Regions from separate parts of the Glycomyces sp. NPDC021274 genome, predicted to be linked through region 2. Evidence: riboswitches for the same ligand, from Rfam matches in the RefSeq annotation. Region 2 holds a riboswitch; the other holds the start of a gene.
What was found. Region 2 has a riboswitch for cobalamin ahead of AB0I03_RS09535 (hypothetical protein). Riboswitches for the same ligand answer to the same signal wherever they lie in the genome.

Region 1: another riboswitch for cobalamin. It lies ahead of metE (5-methyltetrahydropteroyltriglutamate--homocysteine S-methyltransferase); the one in region 2 lies ahead of AB0I03_RS09535 (hypothetical protein).

What each region holds. Positions count from the first base shown of each region.
Region 1 is NZ_JBFADC010000003.1:564,414-568,716, reverse strand. Features, by position in the region: gene metE (5-methyltetrahydropteroyltriglutamate--homocysteine S-methyltransferase) at 1-1,842, opposite strand, end outside; cobalamin riboswitch at 1,883-2,087, opposite strand; gene AB0I03_RS10270 (SDR family NAD(P)-dependent oxidoreductase) at 2,179-2,919, shown strand; gene AB0I03_RS10265 (hypothetical protein) at 2,990-3,727, shown strand; gene AB0I03_RS10260 (hypothetical protein) at 3,766-4,303, opposite strand, start outside.
Region 2 is NZ_JBFADC010000003.1:421,922-426,224, forward strand. Features, by position in the region: partial or broken gene AB0I03_RS09525 (chromosome partitioning protein) at 420-1,343, shown strand; gene AB0I03_RS09530 (TetR/AcrR family transcriptional regulator) at 1,271-1,906, opposite strand; cobalamin riboswitch at 2,061-2,227, shown strand; gene AB0I03_RS09535 (hypothetical protein) at 2,309-3,616, shown strand; gene AB0I03_RS09540 (hypothetical protein) at 3,981-4,303, shown strand, end outside.

The DNA of each region.
Region 1 (4,303 bases), 140 kb from region 2:
CGTCGCCCAGTCCCGGTACGCCGCACGGGAAGCCGCGCGCACGGGCAGGAGCTCGCGCAGCGCGGGCTCGTCGACCTGAATGATCATCGTCCCGGCCGCTTCGAGGTCGGCCACCTCGTCGCGCAGCGCGAGCGCGACCTGATCGGCCGTCTCGGACAACGGCTGGTCGTCGCGCACGAACGACCAGGCCAGGATGGTCACGGGCCCGGTGAGCATGCCCTTGACGGGCTTCTCGGTGAGCGATTGGGCGTACGAGGTCCACTCGACGGTCATCGGGGCCGTCCGCGTGACGTCCCCGTAGAGCACCGGCGGTCGGACGCAGCGCGAACCGTAGGACTGGACCCAGCCCGCGGCGGTGGTCGCGAAGCCTGTGAGCTGCTCCGCGAAGTACTGCACCATGTCGTTGCGTTCCGGCTCGCCGTGGACGAGCACGTCCAGTCCGAGCTTCTCCTGCTCGGCGATGACGGCGGCGACCTCGGCCTTCATGCGGGCCTTGTAATCGGCGTCGATCATCAGGCCGCGGCGGTGCGCGGCGCGGGCGTTGCGCAGCTCGGCGGTCTGCGGGAACGAGCCTATGGTCGTGGTCGGCAGCAGCGGGAGCGGCAGGCGTTCAGCTTGGGCCGCTTGGCGTTCGCTGTAGGGAACGCGCCGGTCGGCATCGGGTTCGAGCGCGGCGAGCCGCGCGCGCACCGAGTCATCGCGCCAGGCATTCGGAGCCTGGGGCCGCGCCGCACGCGAACCCGCCGGATCCGCAAGCGTGGTGATCTCGCGGAGCTTCTGACGTGCGAACGCGAGACGTTCGGTCAGCGCCTCCGGAAGGTCGGTCTCGGCGTCCAGGTCGACCGGGACGTGCAGCAGCGACGACGAGGAGGAGACCCCGACGCGGTCGCTGATGCGTTGCAGCCGTGCAATGTCGGCACCGGCCTGGGCGAGGTCGGTGCGCCAGATGTTGCGGCCGTCGACGACTCCCGCGAGCAAATATGTTTCACGTGAAACATCCAGTGCCTCAAGAGTTTCCAGGTCACTGCGGCCACACACGAGGTCCAGCGCGACACCTGCCGTGCCCGCGTCCAGCAGCACCGGCAGCGCCTCCCCGAACGGCCCGTAGCCTCCCGCGACGACGATCGCTGTGTCGGAGGTGAGCCGCTGGTACGTGGCGCTGACGGCCGCGAGTTCGCTCTCGGACCGGTCGGCGCAGAGCGCCGGCTCATCGAGCTGGACGACCTCGGCCCCCGCGTCGCGCAGGGCCGCAAGGAGTTCGACGTACACCTCGACGAGGTCGTCGAGCCGGTCGAACGCCGCGAAACCGGCGGGCGCGTCCTCGCTCGGCTTGGCGAGCAGCAGGAACGAGACCGGGCCGAGCAGCACCGGGCGGGCGTCCAGGCCGCGCCCCTTTGCTTCAAGGAATTCGGCCACTGCCTTCTCGGGCTTGGCCGTGAACGCGGTCTGGGGCCCGATCTCCGGCACCAGGTAGTGGTAGTTCGTGTCGAACCATTTGGTCATCTCGAGCGGCACGGCCGCGGCATCACCCCGCGCGGCCGCGAAGTACGAGGCGAGCTCGCCCTCACGACGGTGGCGCGGCGCGAGCGCGTCCACCGCCACGATCGCGTCGAGCACGTGGTCGTAGAGCGAGAACGTCCCGGTGGGGACCGTGTCGAGCACGGCGAGGTCGTCGAGCATCCCGGAGCGGACGGAGGCGGCGGCGGCCTCGAGCCCGGCGGCGTCGAGCCGCCCGGACCAGTAGGCCTCGAGCGCGCGCTTGAGCTCGCGCTTCGGTCCGATGCGCGGGTAGCCGAGTGCGGTGGCCTGCGGTTTCGCGGGCACGCTGGCAGTTGTGTTCATGTGTCAGTTCCCTCGAACTTGCGACAACGGGACCGCGCGCGGTCGCGCGCGGTACGCGGGCAGGTATTCGGACTCGAGGGCGCTTGTACTCCTAGTCCCCGCCGCTTCCCAGACCTGATGGGGCCCAGTGCTCATGGCGGGTTTCGTTCCCTCTCACCGCTGCGGGGCAGCCCTGGATTCGCACCAGATTCCCTCTTAGCCGGGGCGGTGTGCACCGCTCCGGAACCAGCGTCGGAACCGATGGTACGGCCGCGCACCGACTTGTGCTCCGAACGAGGCCGCACTGTGGGACGAGCGTGGCGCGGTTCCTGCCCCGAATGGGTAGGCTCGGGCCCCATGAGCACCAGACCTGTAGCAGTAGTCACGGGAGCCAGCAGCGGCATCGGGGCCGCCGCCGCGAAAGCCCTCGCCAAGGCCGGGTTCGACGTCGTCCTGGGCGCCCGACGGGCCGACCGGCTCGCCGAGGTCGCAGCGGAGTGCGGGGGCCGGGCGATCGTGCTCGACGTCACTGACGAAGCCTCGGTCTCGTCCTTCGCCGAGCAGGTCGAACGCTGCGACCTGCTGGTGAACAACGCAGGCGGGGCCCTCGGCCTCGAATCGATCGCCACGGCAGACCTCGAACTGTGGCAGCGGATGTACGACGTGAACGTCCTCGGCACCATCCGGATCACCAAGGCGCTTCTGCCGAAGCTGATCGATTCCGGCAACGGCCAAGTCGTCGTGATCGGCTCGATCGCCGCCCACCAGCCGTACCCGGGCGGAGGTGGCTACAACGCGGCCAAGCACGCCGAAGCGGCCGTCACCCGCGTCCTCCGCCTCGAGCTCCTCGGCCAACCGGTCCGCGTCTGCGAGATCGACCCGGGCATGGTCGAGACCGAGTTCAGCCTGGTGCGCTTCGAAGGCGACAAGGAACGCGCCGACGCCGTCTACGCCGGCATGACCCCCCTCACCGCCGACGACATCGCCGAAACCATCACCTGGGTCGCCACCCGCCCCGCCCACGTCAACGTCGACCAGATCACGATCATGCCCCGCGACCAAACCGGAGCCCAACAGGTCCACCGCCGCAACCAATAGCAGCACAACATGAATCGGCCCGGGCGTTGCACCGCCGGGCCGTGTTCTCGCCGCGAGAAGGGCACGCACGATGCAGAGCGCGGAGATCCCCGACTGGGCGTGGGCGGTACTGGACCACCGTTTCGACCGCAGCCCGGCCGACCTCGACGCCAGTTTCACCATCGGGATCGCTGCGGTCCCCGATCCGCTCGACGGTGAATTCCTCCACGAGCCCGTTGACGCGCCTCGGCTAGGCACCGTCGTCCGCATGGGCGAGCCGGTGAGCGACTGGGGCTGGGAGCTCATCGGCTCTTGGGAAACGCTGCGCACCGAGACCCACCGTTCAGTCTCAGCCGCTCGTATCCGCAGAAGCGGTCGCGGGTCACGACGCGCGGACGCCCGGCCGGTGGCCTACGCGCTCGAGCTCGCGATCTTGTTCCAAGAGCGTCCGTTCCAACTTCCAGGTGAGACCGACCCTGCCCGGTACGGGTCGGTCGCCCGCGCCCTGAGCGGTCTGACCGCCGCTGCCGTGAGCGGTCGCCCGTGTTGTGCCCAACCTGTCCAAACCGGTGCCTGCGGGCACCTCCTCCAAGCCAGGGAGACGGTCAGGAAGTTCAACGTCTGGTTCGCCGACCAGGTGCGCACGCACGGCTGGCCGATCGCGGTCGTCGATGCCTCATTGACCTGTCGGCTTGCCGCCGAACGCGCCGCCGCTCATCCCGACGCCCGGTTCCGGGCGCAATGCCGCCAGCTCGCCGCCAACCTGCTGGCTTCAGGCGACATCGATCCCGACCACTATGTGATCCTTTGCGAAGCGAGTCTCTCCTAGCCCTCCGCGGGACTGGGCCCCAAGCACCGCAGCGGCACTCACTCGGACCGGGGCCATTCGAGGTCCTGGTGGTCGTCCGCCGGCGAGATCCTCACGTGCGGCGGCGTGTAGACGGCTTCGCTGCCCTGGACGACGCAGTCTGTGGCGATGCGCAGGCCACCGTCCGAGGTGTACAGGATCGAAAGGCCGTCGTCGCGGTCAGCGCGGACCGAGACGACCCCTTGCCCGTGCTGCTCCTGGGTCGGTTCCAAGCCCAGGCTCTCAAGCTCGTCCGCGATGATCTGGGCGTCTTCGACCCGCCGGGCCAGGTCGTCATCGTTGATGTCGTGGTCGTAGCTGACCGAAACCGACACGAAGCCGTTCCAGACAAGGTGCCCGTCCCAACCCGAAGTGCAGGTTTCGGTGGCCCATGACCGGCTGTCGAACGCCGAAAAGCCGTTGTCGTCCACTGGAAGATCGGAAATGAGTCGGCCTGCCAGATCCTCGGCGACGAGGAGCGCTTTGTCCGATTCATATTCGGCGGTGAGCATGGGCGGTCGTTCTTCGATGTCGTAGATGAACCAGCGGTACGCGCCG
Region 2 (4,303 bases):
ACACTGTGCCTCTGCACCGGCCGGATGCTCCGGGTTGGTCTCCGTTCGCACCCCCTGAGGTGAACGAGCAGTACCAGTCGTCTTCGGAAGTGCAAGAGCAGCACAGCGCCCCTGAGGACGTCATGAACCAGCCGAACCGCGCCGTGGCCGATGCGATCCGCAATCCGCGCAGTGGCGACCATGTGCCGAGCGCACCGCCGCCGCCCGCGACTCCGATGCCGGGCCCGGGGTCCTATGAGGCGCCGCCCTCGCAGTACGAGGCCCCGCAGGCCTCCGCCGGCGGAGACGGCTGGCCCGCCCCGCCCGCGACGTCACCCTCGGATCACCAGGTCGGCGCACCGCCGGCGTCCAACTCGCCAGTGCATGTTCCGATCCCGGTGTTCCCCGACCATGCGGGCGCGCTCGAACGCCTCGGCGTGACCGCCGACGACTTCGCGTCCCGCCGGGTCGTGCCCCCGCGCCCGCCCGTGGCCGAGACCGGCCTGCGCGGCGCGCTCCACCGCTTCAGCCTCGGCATGGTCGCCCTCCCGCCCGGCCCGCGCGAACGCGCCCGCCAGCGCGCGGTCGACACCGTGCGCCGCAATTTCGGGGGCCTGCGGCAGATCACCGTGGTGAACCCGAAGGGCGGCGCGGGCAAGACCGTCGCGGTCCTCATGCTCGCCATGACCTTCGGCCGTCACCGCGGCGGGTACGTGCTCGCGTGGGACAACAACGAGACGCAGGGGACCCTGGGCATGCGCGCCCAGCAGGACTTCCATGTGCGGACCGTGCGCGACCTGCTGCGGGACCTCGATCATTTCCGCGGCCCGACCGGGCGCATCGGCGACCTCTCGCAGTACGTGCGGGCCCAGGGCGGCGCGATGTTCGACGTGCTGGCCTCGGACGAGTCGGCGACGGCCGGGGAGATGCTCACCTCGCGGGCGTTCGGGGACCTGCGTGAGGCGGTGTCGCGCTTCTACAAGCTCATCGTGGTCGACACGGGCAACAATGTGCGGGCGGCGAACTGGCAGGCGGCGATCGACGCGACCGACCAGCTGGTGGTGACGATGTCGGCCCGCAACGATTCGGCGGAGACCGCGGCGCGGATGCTCGACCACTTGGAGCAGACGGGCCGCCGGGACCTGGTGCGCGGGGCGGTGTCGGTGGTGTCGATGCCCGCCCACCGCAAGGACGTGGACCTGCCTGCGGTGCAGCGGCATTTCGCGGCCCGCACGAGGGCGGTCCTGCTGGCGCCGTATGAGAAGCTGCTCGACTCGGGGGAGCCGATCCGCTACGACTCGTTGAGCAAGGCGTCGTCGTCGGCCTGGCTGCGGATCTCCTCGTCGGTCGCCGAGGGCCTGTAGGCGGCCAGGAGCCCGACGAGTCCGATCGCGGCTTCGGCGAGGCGGTGGTCGTCCTCGTCGGCGTGGCCGAGGACGAGCGCGCCCTGGATGAACACGAGGACGGTGCGGGCCAGCCGGTCGGGGTCGGTCTCGGGGTCCATCTCGCCGCGCTCGACCGCCCGTGCCAGGATCGCGGCGAGATCGCGTTCGAGTTCGGTCCAGGCCTCCTGGACGCGGCGCATGGTGGCGGGGTCGTCGGCCAGTTCCACCGCGGCGCGCACCACGAAGCCGCCCTCTTTCGAGTGGCGGGCGACGACGTCGAGCAGGTCGGCCACGACTCGCGGCGCGTCCACCCGCTCGTCGCCCTTGCGGTCGAGGGCGCGGTGGGCGATCGAGCGGAGCTCGGGTTCGGTGTCCTCTCGGTAGCGGCCCAGTGCCGTGATGTAAAGCTGATGCTTGGAGCCGAATGCGGCGTAGAGTCCGGCGCGGTTCATGCCGGTGGCCGCGACGAGGTCCGACATGGAGGTGGCGGAGAACCCGCGCTCCAGGAAGACCCGTGTCGCAGCGCGAAGGACTCTGTCCAAATCGGCGTTCTTATTTCTGCTCACGTTGTGCACCGTATCGACACCCGGTGCTACGGGTCAATAACCGGAAGGCGAGAGTTCACTCGCGTGGCGCGAGTGAACGGCTGCACTGTGCGACCGGTCAGCTTGACACCCAGCGAATCCACCCGCGAGAATGACCCCAAACTGAACAGGCGCCAGGCGGGGGAAGTCCGGTGAAAGGCCGGCGCTGACCCGCAACGGTAGTCGCGGTCCGTGAACTCGGACAACTGCTGAGCACCCTTCTTTACGCTCGGTCCACCCGCGTGAGCCCGAATGCCCGCCGACGCCACCTGAATTTGTCAACGCCTGTCGTGGTCTACAGGCGCTTGCGGCGCCGCCGCCTGCCCGAAGACCCAACTCGCTCTAGGAAAGGTCAGGCAATTGCGCCACCTGCCCGCACGACTGCTGGCCGCCGCCGCGGTCGTGCCCATCTCCATCTTCGCCTCCGCCGCACCGGCGCAGGCCCAGGAAGCCCCGTTCGCGCAGCCCGCCCAGGCTGCCGCGTCCTGGCTCGTCACCCAGTCGGACGGCACCTCCTGGAACACGGACGTCTCGTCCTCGCTTGAGGCCGTCATCGCCCTGGAGGCCGCCGGTGTCGGCGGCGACCAGGTGCAGGCCACCCTCGAGTGGCTCAACAACAACGACATCCTCACCCCGTACGTGATGCCCACGCCCGAAGGTGCCACTGAGCCCGCGCTGAACGCCGGGTCGGCCGGGAAGGTCATGTACACCGTCGCCACCGCCGGCGGCGACCCGACGAACTTCGGCGAGATCCGCCTCGCCGCCGAGGTCGCGGCCTCGCAGGCCGCGAACGGCACCTACGGCGACGGCACCGCCGCGTCGACCGCTTGGGCGGTGCTCGGGCTCTCGCGCACCGACACCCCGGCGGGCGCGGAGGCCGCGGCCGGCCTGGCCGCGATCCAGTGCCCGGACGGCGGGTTCAACTTCATGGACGTCGACGGCGGGGACGACTGCGTCTCCGACCCCGACACGACCGGCCTGGTCGCTTCCGCACTGGCGACGCTCGGCGAGCCCGCTTCGGTCTCACTGGACGCCGCCGTGGCGTGGCTTGAGGGCGCGCAGGCCGAGAGCGGCGGGTTCGACAACGGCTTCGGCGAGAACGCGAACTCGACCGCGATGGCCGCGCAGGCGTTCCTGGCCGCTGGTCGCGACGACGCCGCCGAGCGGGCGGTCACGTTCCTCCTCGAGCTGCAGTTCGACTGCACCGCCGACCAGCCGGGCGCGATCATGTACACCGACCCGGAGGACCCCGAGTTCGGTGAGGCTTCGCGCCTGCTGGCGACCGCGCAGGCGATCGTGCCGATGGCGGGCCAGGACCTCGCGACCCTGGACGCCACGAACATCGAGGCCGCCGTGCCGGGCACCGGCTGCGAGAGCGCCGACGCCGGTGACCAAGGCGCTGGTGAAGTCGACGCCGAAGGTGACGACGAGGGTTCGACCTCGTGGCTGCCGTGGGTGATCGGTGCCGCCGTCGTGGTGCTGGCCGCGCTGATCATCGGCTTCGCGATGAAGTCGCGTCGCGGCGGCAACGCCACTGACGCCGATGCAGCCCCGGCTGCGGAGGTGGCGCCTGCGGACGAGCCGAAGGGCGAGTCGGACAAGGGCGCGGTCGAGCCCAAGGACGACTCCGGCGAAGCGACTGCGAACGACGACACCGACAAGCAATAGTCGGCACGTGTCCCGAAGCGAACGAAACGCAGGCAGCGCCCGCCGGTCCGGCGGGCGCTGCCTGCGCGCTCAACGAGTGTCGACGCGACGCCCGCCTCGCATGGCGGGCCCCGCCGCGATGTTCAGCGCGCTCGTTGCCGCCGCAGCGCGCGGCGATGTCGTACCCGGATGGCACCCTCGGTCTTGGGGGCGTCGCAATCGGACACACCCGACCTCGGGGGCCGTGCGAGCCCGCTCGCGCGGGCCGCTCCGGCCGGGATGTCGTACCCCCGTGGGACTGTTGGTTTCGGGGGCGTCGCGCGCCGACACGCCCGATCCCGGGTGGCGGCGACCCGCTAGCACCGAAACGCGCCGCCCGCGCGCGGTGGCGGCAACCGCCACAAGCCGCCGCCTCGCCGCGCTGGCCGCGACGCTCTTCACCGCGCTCTGCTTCATCGCGGTCCCGGCCTCGCCCGTCTCCGCTCAGTCCGGGTGCACCGATGTCACCGTCGTGGTCGACTTCGGTCCGCTCGCGGCCGATGATTCGACCGCACCCGCGACCGGCTGCGCCGCCGATCCAGCGAACGGGTTGGACGCGCTCGCGCGGGCCGGGTTCTCCGTCACCGAAGTGGCTTCGATCCGCGGCATGGTCTGCCGGATCGACGAACTCCCCGAGAGCACTTGCGCCACAGCGCCTCCCGCGAAGGA